One region of the Lysinibacillus pakistanensis genome, then DNA from elsewhere that is predicted to be linked to it. Evidence: riboswitches for the same ligand, from Rfam matches in the RefSeq annotation. Region 1 holds a riboswitch; each other region holds the start of a gene.
What was found. A riboswitch is a leader RNA that binds a small molecule or an ion and turns the genes downstream of it on or off. The one in region 1 is predicted to bind thiamine pyrophosphate.
Positions count from the first base shown of each region.

Region 2: another riboswitch for thiamine pyrophosphate. It lies ahead of thiW (energy coupling factor transporter S component ThiW); the one in region 1 lies ahead of thiM (hydroxyethylthiazole kinase).
Region 3: another riboswitch for thiamine pyrophosphate. It lies ahead of QNH24_RS13535 (ABC transporter substrate-binding protein); the one in region 1 lies ahead of thiM (hydroxyethylthiazole kinase).
Region 4: another riboswitch for thiamine pyrophosphate. It lies ahead of thiC (phosphomethylpyrimidine synthase ThiC); the one in region 1 lies ahead of thiM (hydroxyethylthiazole kinase).

Region 1 is NZ_CP126101.1:3,916,841-3,920,496, reverse strand. It holds gene thiE (thiamine phosphate synthase) at 1-347, opposite strand, end outside; gene thiD (bifunctional hydroxymethylpyrimidine kinase/phosphomethylpyrimidine kinase) at 337-1,161, opposite strand; gene thiM (hydroxyethylthiazole kinase) at 1,161-1,916, opposite strand; TPP riboswitch at 2,006-2,104, opposite strand; gene mbcS (acyl-CoA synthetase MbcS) at 2,352-3,656, shown strand, end outside.
Region 2 is NZ_CP126101.1:1,011,458-1,015,113, forward strand. It holds gene QNH24_RS04725 (VWA domain-containing protein) at 1-1,760, shown strand, start outside; gene thiW (energy coupling factor transporter S component ThiW) at 1,900-2,388, opposite strand; TPP riboswitch at 2,502-2,609, opposite strand; gene QNH24_RS04735 (MFS transporter) at 2,685-3,656, opposite strand, start outside.
Region 3 is NZ_CP126101.1:2,743,941-2,747,596, reverse strand. It holds gene QNH24_RS13540 (hypothetical protein) at 1-1,181, shown strand, start outside; gene QNH24_RS13545 (sigma-70 family RNA polymerase sigma factor) at 1-10, shown strand, start outside; TPP riboswitch at 1,241-1,351, shown strand; gene QNH24_RS13535 (ABC transporter substrate-binding protein) at 1,511-2,509, shown strand; gene QNH24_RS13530 (thiamine-binding protein) at 2,511-2,801, shown strand; gene QNH24_RS13525 (ABC transporter permease) at 2,801-3,571, shown strand; gene QNH24_RS13520 (ABC transporter ATP-binding protein) at 3,549-3,656, shown strand, end outside.
Region 4 is NZ_CP126101.1:249,958-253,613, reverse strand. It holds gene QNH24_RS01200 (catalase) at 1-598, shown strand, start outside; gene thiC (phosphomethylpyrimidine synthase ThiC) at 722-2,500, opposite strand; TPP riboswitch at 2,639-2,753, opposite strand; gene QNH24_RS01190 (hypothetical protein) at 2,861-3,109, opposite strand; partial or broken gene QNH24_RS01185 (methyl-accepting chemotaxis protein) at 3,113-3,277, opposite strand; gene QNH24_RS01180 (hypothetical protein) at 3,289-3,417, opposite strand.

The DNA.
Region 1 (3,656 bases):
GCATGAGAATGAACTGAAACACCTAGTATCATCTTTCCAATTTTTTTACGAATTTTAGATACAGGGAAATCCTCCTGACCAATATGGATTCCATCTGCGTTAAGTTTTACTGCAAGCTCTACATCATCGTTGATAATAAACGGCACATTATACTGCTGACAAAGCTTTTGACAATGACGAGCAAAATTTTCATATTCTTGTCCTGTTAATGCACAAGGTCCCTTTTCTCGAAGCTGAAACATGGTGATCCCATGCTGTAAAGCTTTTTCAAGAACTTGTATTGGCTTCTGATGGACAACATTACCTGTGCCCATTATAAAATATAGCTGTAAATCCTTACGATTCATGAATAATCACCTCACAGGTCTCCTTATAGTTTTGATAGGCAAAATGATTTGTCGGCCCATGCCCATTACCTAGAGCTAAATCATACGTTATTGCTAATTGAATAAATTTTTTTGCTTCGATAATTGCTTCTTTTATAGGAAGACCGCTGCCCAAAAAAGCAGTTATGGCTGCTGAAAACGTACAGCCAGTACCATGTGTATTTTTTGACGCAATACGAGGAGTTTGCATAGAAAAAGACTGTCCATTTTTAAAAAATATATAATCAATGGCAAAATTCTTATCTGCTAAATGCCCTCCTTTTATAATGACACATTGTACTCCAGTTTGTAACAAGAGCTTGGCTACTTCTTTTATATCAGCTAAAGTGTTAATTTCTTTGCCAGTAAGCGTTTCGGCCTCCGGGATATTCGGAGTCACAATGGTTGCCACTGGCAGTAGATGATTAATGATGGCATCGATGGCATCTTGTTGCAATAAGCTTTCTCCGCCCTTTGCAATCATCACAGGATCTACAATAAGCGGGACTTTTGTATTAGCCGTCATTTGTGCAACAGTTTGAATAATGGCTGAGGAAAATAGCATGCCTGTTTTCACCGCACTAATTGAAAAATCCTCCAATAGTGCCTGTAGTTGTTGCTCAACAAAGCTTGCCTCAATGGGCATTACCCCTGATACACCAAGTGTATTTTGAGCGGTCAAAGCTGTAATGACAGAAGTTCCAAACACCTTTAATTCCTGAAAGGTTTTTAAATCAGCCTGTATACCAGCACCACCGCCACTATCAGATCCAGCAATTGTCGTAACAACCTGCATTATCGTTCACCGTCCTTTGAAAGACGATATAGTTCATTCAATATAGCAATTTGAAAATCACCGATGTATTGTGTAGTAGAACCGGCTTGTTCAGCAATTTTTTTATAACATCTTAGTACATCTACTAATTGGTAATAGGGCTGATTGTCGGATACAAAAGCAGCGCAACAAATGGCACTTAATAAGCAACCAGTACCAGTGACCTCTGCCATATGAGGATTTCCACCTGTAATCCATTGCTGGTGATTTCCATCAGTTATAAAATCTTTTTCACCTGTGACAATCACTATACAATGATACAACTGAGCAATTCTCTTCGCTTCATCCTCTAAGGAAATGGAACCTGTTCCACTGTCTACACCTTTTTGCTGCCATTTTATGTTGGCAATTGCGGCAAGCTCTCCAATATTGCAGCGAATTACTGCAAATTCAATCTCTTCTAACAGTTGTTTTACAGTTTGTTTTCGGTAGGTAGTGGCTCCAGCGCCAACTGGATCTAAAACTACAGGTATGCCAAGTGCATTGGCTTTTTTTCCTGCAAGTATCATGGATTCTTTCGTTTTGTCATTAAGGGTACCAATATTTATCAATAAGCTTGAGGCAATTGCAACCATTTCCTCGACCTCGTCATTGCCATCAGCCATAACTGGTGAGGCACCAATTGCTAATAGACCGTTTGCTTGAAAATTTGCCACTACATAATTTGTAATGCAATGAATTAGTGGGCTTTTTTTACGGATAGTTTGCAAAATCATTTTAAGTCCTCCTTTGTTGGATGGACGTAAGCGTGCAAAAAAGGCTCTTTTTTGTGCAAAAAATACACGCAAAAGAGCCTTTCATCAGTGAATAGATGTGAATTGCTCCCTACGTCAGTGTTAACTAACAGGTTCAAAGGGTCAGGTTTTACCTTCTCAACTCCAAATGAGTCCCCCTGCAATCATGCTTTTAGTTGACCAAAATGTACCATACTTTTCTTTCCTGTTCAATAGATAGTTTTTATCTTCATTCAGCAAATGTACTTCTGTAGCAACAGCTACAATTACACCAAGGCGAAATGATTGATGAACGTGACCGATGCCATATAGCAAAGTATGATAGTTGTCATGACTTTTCTAAAATAGAGTGCGAACCATTGAAAATAATAAAAATGGAGTTTTATAATGAGTCATAGCATAAGGGAGGCATTTGCCATGAAAAGACAGGATTTAATTGCACCTGAATGGTACAATATTACAGAGGAAATTGAAAAATATGCACAGGATGCAAACAAGAATGCGCTCATTATTTATGATGAAAATGATGATGTTCAATTTATTACATACGCACATTTACTTGCAAAGGCAAATCAGGCAGCACATGTTTTTACAAAACAAGGTTTAACAAAAGGTGATGTACTTATCGTGATGGTGCCTAGATCAGTAGAAGCCTATATTGTCTATATTGCCGCTCTAAAAGCCGGTATAACAATTATTCCTAGTTCAGAAATGCTAAGAGCAAAGGATATAGAATATCGTATAAACCACGCTAATGCAAAGGGCATTGTTGCTTATGAGCCATATATTGAGCAATTCGATAACGTGAAAAACTTACAGGGCTTGCAGCAATTCGTAATAGGTACTGCTCATGAACCTTGGCAGTCATTACTTCAAAAAATGCAAGAACAACCAACAGACTACATAAGTTCAACTCCAACGAAAAGTTCAGACAAGGCATTTTTAGCTTATACAAGTGGTACAACAGGCAATCCTAAGGCAGCCGTACATACACATAGCTGGGGATATGCACATTTACGAGCAACAGCTCCAAATTGGTTAGGCGTACAGGAAGATGACATTGTTTGGGCTACAGCAGCTCCAGGTTGGCAAAAATGGATTTGGAGTCCATTCCTTGCTACATTGGGAAGTGGTGCAACCGCATTTGTGTACAAGGGTAAATTTAATGCAGCAACATATCTCACACTTCTTGAGAAATTCAATATTAATATCTTGTGCTGTACACCAACTGAATATCGATTTATGGCTGCATTAGAAAATTTACAAGATTTTAATTTAGAAAGTGTTCGTGAAGCTGTCTCAGCAGGAGAGCCTCTAAATAGCGATGTAATAAAAGTGTTTGTGGATACTTTCGGTTTACAGGTAAGAGATGGCTATGGGCAAACTGAAAATACATTACTGGTTGGAACAATGGTAGGTATGGAGGCTAGAATTGGCTCAATGGGAAAACCAACTTCAGGAAATACAGTTGATATTATAGATGATTTTGGAAATCCTGTTTCAGTTGGAGAAGTAGGTGATATTGCCGTTCATCGTGAAACGCCTGCGTTATTTAAAAAATATTTACATGACCCTGAGCGTACTAGCTTACAATTTAGAGGAGATTGGTATATCACTGGTGATCGAGCATATAAAGATGTAGATGGTTATTTTTGGTTTGAGGGGCGAGGAGATGATGTTATTATTTCATCTGGCTATACAATAGGACCCTTTGAAGTAGAA
Region 2 (3,656 bases), 2.3 Mb from region 1:
TTGAAAATAATAAACTAACCAGCGTTACAATGGTCCAAAGTGAACCACATTTATTAATTGTTAATGGTTATGATAGCGCATCACCTATAGCAGCCGCTCTTGGTAAACAATCCATTTCCTTTAATGTTGTAGATGCTCAAAGTTTGCCAAATGAGCTTTCAAGTTATCTACAGTACAATGCCATTATTTTTGACAATGTGCCAGGTCATTTAGTGGGCGAGGCCAAAATGAATGTGATTGAGCAGGCAGTCAAAAACTTTGGCGTTGGCTTTACGATGGTAGGGGGCGAAAATAGCTTTGGCTTGGGCGGCTATTTTAAAACACCAATTGAAACTTTACTACCTGTTGAAATGGAGATTAAAGGGAAGGAACAATTGCCTTCATTAGGACTAGTTATCGTGCTTGACCGCTCTGGCAGTATGTATGGTTCGAAGCTAGAGCTAGCTAAGGAGGCGGCGGCTCGTTCTGTTGAAATGCTTCGAGATGAAGATACACTCGGCTTTATTGCCTTTGATGATCGACCTTGGGAAATTATCGAAACAGGTCCACTTACCAATAAGGAAGAGGCTGTGGATACGATTTTATCCGTAACGCCAGGCGGTGGGACAGAGATTTATGGATCTCTCGCTAAAGCCTATGAAAACTTAGCAGATTTAAAGCTACAGCGTAAGCATATTATTCTATTAACAGATGGACAGTCACAGTCAGGGAATTATGAAGACTTAATCGCTGAAGGAAAAGAGAATGGTGTAACATTATCTACTGTAGCGATTGGACAGGATGCAGATGCCAATTTACTTGAAGCGCTTAGTGAAATGGGTAGCGGACGATTCTATGACGTTGTTGATGAGCAGACAATACCTTCTATTTTATCCCGTGAAACGGCAATGATTTCACGCACATATATTGAGGATAATCCTTTCTATCCAACCATCTACAATGCATCTGGTTGGAACACGTTATTTGCAAATGGTGTACCTCAAATGAATGCTTATATTGGAACAACAGCAAAGCAGGGGGCCTCTGTCATTGCTGAAAGCGAGAAAGAGGATCCAGTACTAGCGCAGTGGCAATATGGCCTTGGTAAGACATTTGCCTTTACTTCTGATTCGACAGGTAAATGGACAGGTGACTGGGCAAGATGGCAGGATTGGGGAACATTTTGGCAAACGCTTATTTCACAAATGCTCCCAAGCTATAATGATGTTGCCTACGACGTACGTTTAGAATCGGATGGTTCATTTGTTATTACAGATCCTACCAATGAAGCAGCTTTTTTAGATGTTGTAGCTGTCAATGAAGCAGGAGAAGAACTTGAAACACAGCTTGAGGCTATTTCAGCCTCACAGATTCGGGCAGTTGTGCAAGCGGAGCCAGGGTTAATTTTCTTCCGTATCGCTGATGAAGATCAAGCTATTTTTCAAGCGGGTATAAGTGTACCTTATAGTGCTGAATATGAGTTACGACCTGTAAATGATAAGCTGGTGGAAGAACTGACAAAGCAAACGGGCGGCTCTGTTTTGAAAGAACCGAAGGAGGTATTTCGTGAATTTACGAAGAAAGGCGCAGATCGTCAAAATATAGCAACATGGCTTATATTAGCAGGTATGCTATTGTTCTTCATCGATATTACAATCCGACGCTTTGGTTGGAGCTTCTTTACTAAGTCGAAGAAAAAAGAGCAGCTTGTTGAAAATAAAACCACACAGGCAGAGGATACAAATGTTGCTCAGCTATTAAAGGGCATGAAGAAAAGATAATTTGGATTAAATGACAGTGCAAAATAAATGTTTATTTTGCACTGTTTTTGCGTTTTAATAGTGAAAAGGAAGAAGCTCTAGTTCAAAGGGAAACCCCCTGCTCAAAAATGGACAGGAGGGAATCCTTACTCTGGAAAATTTAACGAAAATTTTTAATAAGTGCAGTATTTCGTAAACTACTAGCAATTGCCACACCAAAAATAGCACCAATAATACTAGAGGTTAAAAAGGCAGGCATGAAAAACATTGCTGCTACGGATGTCCCCATTAAGATATATGCATATGGTACTGCAATGAGGGAGGCGATAATCCCAGTTCCTACTATTTCACCAACACCTGCTAGCCAAGGCATACCACTGTATTTATAAGCCAGTGCTGCACAAAATGCGCCAATGACACTGCCAGGAATGGCTAATAGGGAGCCTGTCCCTGTTAGAATACGAATAATCGCTGTAACAAGAGCAATGATAACAGTTGGTATTGGTCCGAGTAGAATGGCACCGATGACATTGATGGCATGTTGTATCGGATATGCGCGCGCAATCCCTGTTGGAATTGAAACGAAGGTAGAACCTGCTATGGCAATTGCCACTAATAAGGCCATGATTGTTAATTTTCGAACTGACATAAGTTACACTCCCTTGAAATATAAAATGAATAGTTATCGCCGCTAAACTGGCGAGCACAAAAAGGCCGCTCCCTGAAAACAATAGGAAGCGGCCTTGCATTTACATTTCAAAAAGCAAGATGTCGCCACTTCCCTCCGCTAGTATGAACTAGATCAGGTTCAAAGGGTCCGTATATAGAAATATACGTCTCAGCCTTTTAAAGACTCCCCTAGTGGTAATAATTATTCAATTTCTGTTTAGTATTGTAACAACATAAATGTATCATACTACTAATAATAGTCAATAACTTTTCAGGTTATTTAGAATTGGGCTGCATAAGATGCGGCGCTTTTTTCATTGTCCAGATAAGGGCAAGGAAGAAGCAAGCCATCAAAATAATAGCACCAAATATATAAGGGCTATTCATATTCCAATCAAATAAAATACCTGCCAATGCTGGACCAATCATATTCCCAAGACTCATATAAGCATTATTCAGACCTGCTGCAAATCCTTGCTCATTTTCAGCAAGCTTGGAGATCAGTGTGTTAACAGCAGGACGAATTAATGTTGTGGCTGTCGAGAAGATTGTCGCAACAACTAAAATAAGGGCAAACCCAGATACAAATAATATTAAGTAGATAGATATGGCTGCTATAAATAAATTGACTAATACGACCTTCATTTCACCGTAGCGATTAAAGAGTGGTGTAATGACAAACATTTGTACAACTACACCAAAAGCACCACCCACCACTAGAATAATAGCAATATCCCCAGGTGTATAATGAAACTTTTCTGTAACAAATAATGATAAAGTTGTTTGGAAATTAGCAATTCCGAACGAGAATACCATCATAATAATGAGCATAACAAAGTAAGGCATATGTACTGAACGTACCATTTGTTTCGCGAGATTGTCTTGCTTATGCATTTTTTGTGCTGCGTTTGGTTTGGTAGATGGTAATAAAAAGAACGATAAAATAGAAGCCAAAATAGCCGCAGCTCCAGCTGTATAAAATGGAAAATGTAAGCTAACATGTGATAAGAAACCACCAATACCGGGTCCTATCATAAAGCCAAGAGACATGGCAGCACCAAGCATCCCCATCCCTTTTCCTCGTTCTTCATATGTTGTAACATCTGCGACAAATGCCATAATAGGAGGTGCAACAAAGGCTGATCCAAGGCCACCTAAAAAGCGTGCTAAGAAGAGCATCCACACTTCTGTAGAAAGTCCAAAGCCGATTTGAGCAAGTCCAGTTAGTATAAGTCCGAAAATAATAAG
Region 3 (3,656 bases), 1.2 Mb from region 1:
ATTTACGTAATCGATTAAAGGCTACTATACCAGATCAATTAGCATTAACTCCCCAAAAAAAAGAAGAGATTTTAGAAGCTGCTCATGTAAGATTTGAGCAACAGCAAACCCCTGTAAAAAAACATGTGTGGAAGCCCGTAGCAGTAGGATTTTCAGCTTTAGCACTTACAGCATTACTAAGTTATCCATTTATAGATGAAATAAAGGAACAATTGATGATTTCGCAAATAAGTGAACAATCCTATGAAGAAGTTAGTATCCCTGGTCGATCTGCTAATACATTATCTACAGCTGTCTTTGATGATGCAACGAACTCCTTTTATTATTACGAGGGTAATACCATTTATTCCTATGCACTCGATACACATATTGAAAAAGCGGAAGTAACAAGTGAATTCCCTATTTCAGAAATGTTAGTAAATGAAGATTGGCTTGCTTGGATGGCTGATGATAGGAATTCTGTGTTTGTAAAAAATAGAGAAACATTAGAGGTCAAAGGCTTTTCTACGGAAACTTTTATGGGTTTAGAAGATGATACGCTACTGACAGAAATGTCTGACACAAGGACAGGTCATACCATTTATAGCTTAACAAATTTGCGTACAAACGAGGTAAAACAATTTAAACAAGCCTTTGATAATAGTGCAGTAAGTCAGCCAATTTATCAGGACAATCAGTTGCTCCTACCAAGAGCCTTTAAAAAAGATGGAGTAGAAACGGTCAGCTTTACGCTCTATGATGTTGGAACGGAAAAAGAAAAACAATACGATTTACCTTTGAAAGGCATACATGACGTGGCACTTACTGACCATAAAATCTATGCCTCCTTTAGAACTGAAGATAGCTTAGAGACAGGATATGTTGATTTAGTAGATGGCTCCTATCATAAACTTGATGGTAAAAAAGCCCTTACTTTAACAGCCTATCAAAATAATCTTGCTATTTACGAATGGATACCGAAAGAGGAACATTACCGCTTTAGATTATATCAAGTCGAAGAAGATGGTTCATTAACACCACTTTACGCCTTTAAAGATGTTTCATTAGCTCTTTTAATACCACGTTATACAAAGGAAGGAACATTACAGGTATTTGGGCTAAATGAAAAGTATCTCACGGAGGATGGAATTCATGAAGCGAAAGATGATGCAATTAAAATATTTTTACAGCGTTATTATTAAATAGTGCCTTGTCATTTGCAGTGAGATATGGGTATAATAATCATCGAAAAGTTCATATGGAAAGAATGTAGGGGGGCTGGTAGTTGCCAGCTGAGATTGTGTCCGTTAGACGCTGACCCTTTGAACCTGATTTGGCTCGTACCAGCGTAGGGAACATCTATTCAAAAAAAGTAAATTTTTGATATTGATTGACAACGTCTGGGAGAAATCCTGGGCGTTTTTTTGTTAAATGTACATGTCTTGGGTGCAGACAATCCATAAATACGCTTTCTTCTGGTTAAAACATTCATTCATGAACACTTTCACACTATTTACTGGGAGGAATCAGCATGAAAAAATGGTTATTGGTTCTTATGGCTACCCTTTTAACATTAGCGGGCTGTAGCGAAAAAAAGGATGCCAACAAGGATGAGCATGCATTGAAAAAGATATCTGTTGTACTCGATTGGGCACCAAATACAAATCATACAGGGTTATATGTTGCTAAGAAATTAGGTTATTTTGAAGAGCAGGGCTTAGATGTTGATATATTACAACCTGGTGACGCAGGAGCGGATCAGCTTGTAGCATCTGGCAAGGCACAATTTGGCGTAAGCTATCAGGAGGGAATTACACAGGCTCGTGTACAGGGTGTACCTCTAGTATCGATTGCAGCGATTATTCAGCATAATACTTCTGGCTTTGCCTCAATAGCTTCTAAAGGCATTACATCACCGAAGAAATTTGAAGGGAAAACATATGGCGGCTGGGGAGCTCCATTAGAGCAGGCCGTACTACAATCATTAATGCAAACTGAAAATGCGGATATTAATAAATTAGATATTATTAATGCTGGTGATATAGATTTCTTTACAATGATGAAAAAAGATATTGATTTTGCATGGATTTATTATGCTTGGACTGGGATTGAAGCTGAGCTTCGTGGTGAAAAACTGAACATGCTGTATTTAACAGATTATAGTGACCAACTGGATTATTATACACCCGTTCTTGCTACAAATGAAAAAATGATTAAGGATGATCCAAAGACCGTTGAAGCATTTGTCGCTGCCGTGGCAAAGGGCTATGAATACGCGATCAGTAATCCAAGTGAGGCGGCAGATGTTTTACTTGAGGCAGTACCTGATTTAGATAAAGATCTTGTGCATAAAAGTCAGGAGTGGCTGGCAGATAAATATCAGGATGACGCTGCTCAATGGGGCGAGCAAAAGCTAGCTGTCTGGGAAAACTATGCGAAGTGGATGACTAGCAACAACGTTTTAGAGGGCGAATTTAACGCAGAACAAGCATTTACAAACGACTTTTTACCGAAAAAGGAGACGAAGTAACATGGCAAACTCATTAATCAGTGTGCAAATTATTCCGAAAACAGAAAAATATGAAGATGTTATTCCATTTGTTGATGCGGCCATTGCTATTATTGATGCCTCAGGCGTGAAATATGAGGTGCACCCTTTAGAAACAACAATGGAGGGTGAGCTGACAACGTTATTACAAATTATTGAACGAATGAATATTAAGATGATAGAGCTTGGTGCCATCAATGTTATTACACAAGTGAAAATTTTATATCAACCATCCGGTATTACAATGGATACATTAACGGAGAAATACCAGTGATGAAGCAGGCAATACAAAAGGGAAGGTCGATAATTTTTATCGCCTTCCTCTTATTCATATGGGAGCTAATCGTGCGTTTAGCAGACATCCCACATTGGTTATTACCGTCACCAAGTGCTATTTTAACAGAAGGGATACGATCGTTTGAAACATTTATGCCTCATGCCTTTGCAACAGTACAATTAGCTTTACTAGGACTTACGATTGGCATATGTTGTGGACTAGCAGTTGCTGTTCTCCTACATCGTTTTTCATTTATTCGAGAGCTATTTTATCCCATTCTTATTATGTCACAAAACGTTCCAATACTTGTCCTAGCGCCCTTGTTAATTATTTGGTTTGGCTTTGGTTTATTACCTAAGCTTATCATTATTTGCCTGGTATGCTTTTTTCCGATTGTTATTGCAGCAATGGATGGCTTTCGTCAAACCTCACCAGAGTTGAAGCATTATTTTGAGATGATTGGGGCAACAAAGGCACAAACCTTTTGGAAGCTAGAATGGCCATTTGCATACCCATCTATTTTTTCGGGCATTAAAATTGCCGCTACCTACAGCGTTATGGGGGCTGTTATTGCGGAATGGCTAGGTGCTAAAAAGGGGATAGGAGTCTATATGACATTGGCACAGTCATCATTTCGTACAGATCGTGTGTTTGTGGCCATTTTGGCTATTATATGCTTAAGTTTAGTGTTATTTAGCGCTATTCGACTGCTAGAAAAAATCATTGTGAAGGGGAGAGGATTCCATGCTAAGCGTTCAAAATATTGATAAATCCTTTGATTCTCTTCAGGTCATTCAAGATTTATCCTTTGAGGTAAAGGACGGTGAATTTGTGGCAATCATTGGTCCATCT
Region 4 (3,656 bases), 1.6 Mb from region 1:
TAAAAACCCAGACAACTATTTCGCTGAGGTTGAGCAAGCTGCATTCGCTCCATCAAACATTGTTCCTGGTATTAGCTTCTCACCAGATAAAATGTTGCAAGGACGAATCTTTGCTTATGCAGATGCACAACGCTACCGCCTAGGTGTAAATCATTATATGCTTCCAGTAAACGCTCCAAAATGTCCATTCCGTACTTTCCATCGTGATGGCGCTATACGTTTTGACGGCAACCTTGGTTCAACTTTAGGCTATGAACCAAATAGCTACGGCGAATGGGAGCATAACTTAGACTATAAAGAGCCTGAATTACGCATTGATGGTAACGCAGGTATCCATGACTTCCGTGAAGATGATAACAACTACTTCGAGCAACCAGGTAAACTATTCCGTCTTATGACTGCAGAAGAACAACAACGCCTATTCGAAAATACAGCAAATGATATGGCACCTGTTGAAGAGTTCATCAAACGTCGCCATATTCTTCACTGCTATTTAGCTGATCCAGCATATGGTGAGGGTGTAGCAAAAGCAATGGGTCTTTCTTTAGAAGGTATGGATCTTTCTAATCCATACGTGAAACAACCATCTAACGTTTAATTTTTCCACCTATTATTGATATCCAAATCCAACTTTAACTCCATGTGAGCAACACTTCACATGGAGTTTTTTATTCAACGAAAAAGGTTTGTGCCTAAATAGACACAAACCTTCATTACAATATTATTGATAAATCTGACTGCCTGCTTTCTTAAATTCCTCAGCCTTTTCCTGCATCCCTTGATGAATTGCCTCTGTCGTATTTAAATCCTTTTCTTTTGCATAATTACGAATATCCTGTGAGATTCTCATACTACAGAACTTAGGCCCACACATTGAACAGAAGTGCGCAGTTTTTGCCCCCTCTGCTGGTAATGTTTCATCATGGTATTCAACTGCACGCTCTGGATCTAAAGACAGGTTGAATTGATCGCGCCAACGGAATTCAAAACGTGCCTTTGAAAGTGCATCATCTCGCTGCTGTGCTCCCGGATGCCCCTTCGCTAAATCAGCCGCGTGTGCAGCAATTTTATACGTAATCACCCCTACACGAACATCCTCTCGATTTGGTAAGCCTAGATGCTCTTTTGGTGTCACGTAGCATAGCATTGCCGTACCAAACCAACCTATCATTGCCGCACCAATAGCAGATGTAATATGATCATAGCCAGGGGCAATATCTGTTGTCAGTGGTCCTAAAGTATAGAACGGAGCCTCCTTGCACACCTCTAATTGCTTGTCCATATTTTCTTTAATCAAATGCATCGGCACGTGGCCTGGCCCCTCCACCATCACCTGTACATCATGCTTCCAGGCAATCTGTGTTAATTCTCCTAACGTTTCAAGCTCTGCAAACTGTGCCTCGTCATTAGCATCTGCAATCGATCCAGGACGTAAGCCATCCCCTAACGAGAAGGCAACATCATATGTTTTCATGATTTCACAGATTTCTTCAAAATGTGTATATAAAAAGTTCTCTTGATGATGATATAAGCACCATTGCGCCATAATTGAACCTCCGCGTGACACAATGCCTGTCACACGATTTGCTGTAAGTGGCACATAACGCAACAGTACGCCTGCATGAATCGTGAAGTAGTCAACGCCTTGCTCTGCCTGCTCGATTAACGTATCACGATACACCTCCCATGTTAAATCCTCAGCTACACCGTTTACCTTTTCAAGTGCTTGGTAAATTGGCACTGTTCCAACTGGCACCGCAGCATTACGGATAATCCATTCACGCGTCGTATGAATGTGCTTACCAGTCGATAAATCCATAATATTATCAGCACCCCAGCGTGTTGCCCAAGTCATTTTCTCCACCTCTTCTGCAATAGAAGATGATACTGCTGAATTCCCAATATTAGCATTAATTTTCACATGGAAGCTACGTCCTATAATCATTGGCTCAGCCTCAGGATGATTAATATTAGAAGGCATAATCGCACGCCCCGCTGCAATTTCAGAGCGAACAAATTCAGGTTCCATATTTTCACGAATCGCTACAAACTCCATTTCCGGTGTTATAATTCCCTTTCGTGCATAATGAAGCTGTGTGATATTTCTCCCCTTTTTCGCACGTATAGGTTTCCTAGATAGCTCAGGAAAAACGTTTTCTTGAATACGTGGATCATCAGCATTACGGAAGCCATTATCCTCCGGTTTAATAGTTCGCCCTATATACTCCTCAACATCCCCTCGCTCTCTAATCCATTCACTTCGCAACGCTGGTAAGCCCCTAGTAATATCTACCTTATAGGCAGGGTCAGTATATGGACCGCTCGTATCATACACACGAACTGGAGCATTTTTCTCTTCTCCAAAGCTTCCAGTCGTTGGACTTAATGCAATTTCACGCATCGGCACCAAAATATCCGGTCTCGAACCCTCTACATAAACCTTTTTACTACCCTCAAAGCTCGACATAATCGTAATGTTCTTTTCGCTAACTGTTGTCATGACCTACTTCTCTCCCTTATAGAAAATTCATACAAGGACCGAATCTAGCTCACCCCAATAAAAATAAAAACCGAATCCAAAAAATTTTGGATCCGGCTATGATTGTAAAAGGTATAATTATCGCATTGTAAAGAGCACGCAATAATTTCTTAACTTTCCCACGCTGGTATGAGCCAGATCAGGTCCAAAGGGTCAAGAAACCTCTATGCGTTTCCCTCTCAGCCTGACTCATCAGACTCCCCTAGTCAATGCTATTAAGTTTGATGCTAGTGTAACAGATATTGCTAAGAGATGGAAGCTTCATCACTATTTTTTCCTTCAGAGTTTATATTTTTGCTTCATAAACTCTAAACGCTTTACCTACTCCGTTAATTCATGAATCGTACTACTTAGCTGGCTCAATGTTGATTCTTGTAACTTTGATGCATCGGCTACTTCCTTTGTTTCTAACAGAACAGCCTCAGTGACCTCATTCGTTTGCTCTAATGCTGTTAAGACAATGTTCGTGTTTTTAGACATTGTGTTTGTAACCTCAAAAACATTTTGTACATCTTCCTCAACTACTTTTACTGCTTCAAACAAATGATCTAACTCTTCACTAATGGCCATTACCTAATGGACCCCCACTTTAACTTCAACAGTACTATGGTCCATTTCTTTTAAAACCGTTTCTGTCACGATTTTAAATTCATATATATGCTGACGAATATCTTCTGCCGACAGCTTTGTCATCTCTGCCAGCTTTTTCACTTCTTCTGCGACAATTGAAAAGCCTTTGCCATGCTCACCTACTCACTAAAGCCATCCTCATTATTAGAAATTGTTTTTACAACACTTTCATACGGTATATCCTCTATAATATCTCCAATTTGATAGGTTTCCTTACTATTTAAATCTCCTGCATCCACCAGTACCATCGATTGTTCCAGATGTTCCCTTGAATACGTTGATATACGTTACATAATTGGTTTTCAGTATTGTCGTAAGCTCCTTCTGTAAATCAAGATACAGTGAGTGGTTATCAGGTTTTTAACTGGCTGCTCATACCTCTCTGAATCAAGCTGGTTCACGACATTTCCTGCTAGAATCATACTATTTTCCTTTAACGTCAACTCCACTATCTTTTTGCACTTTTATAGACAATAAGACCTAGAGA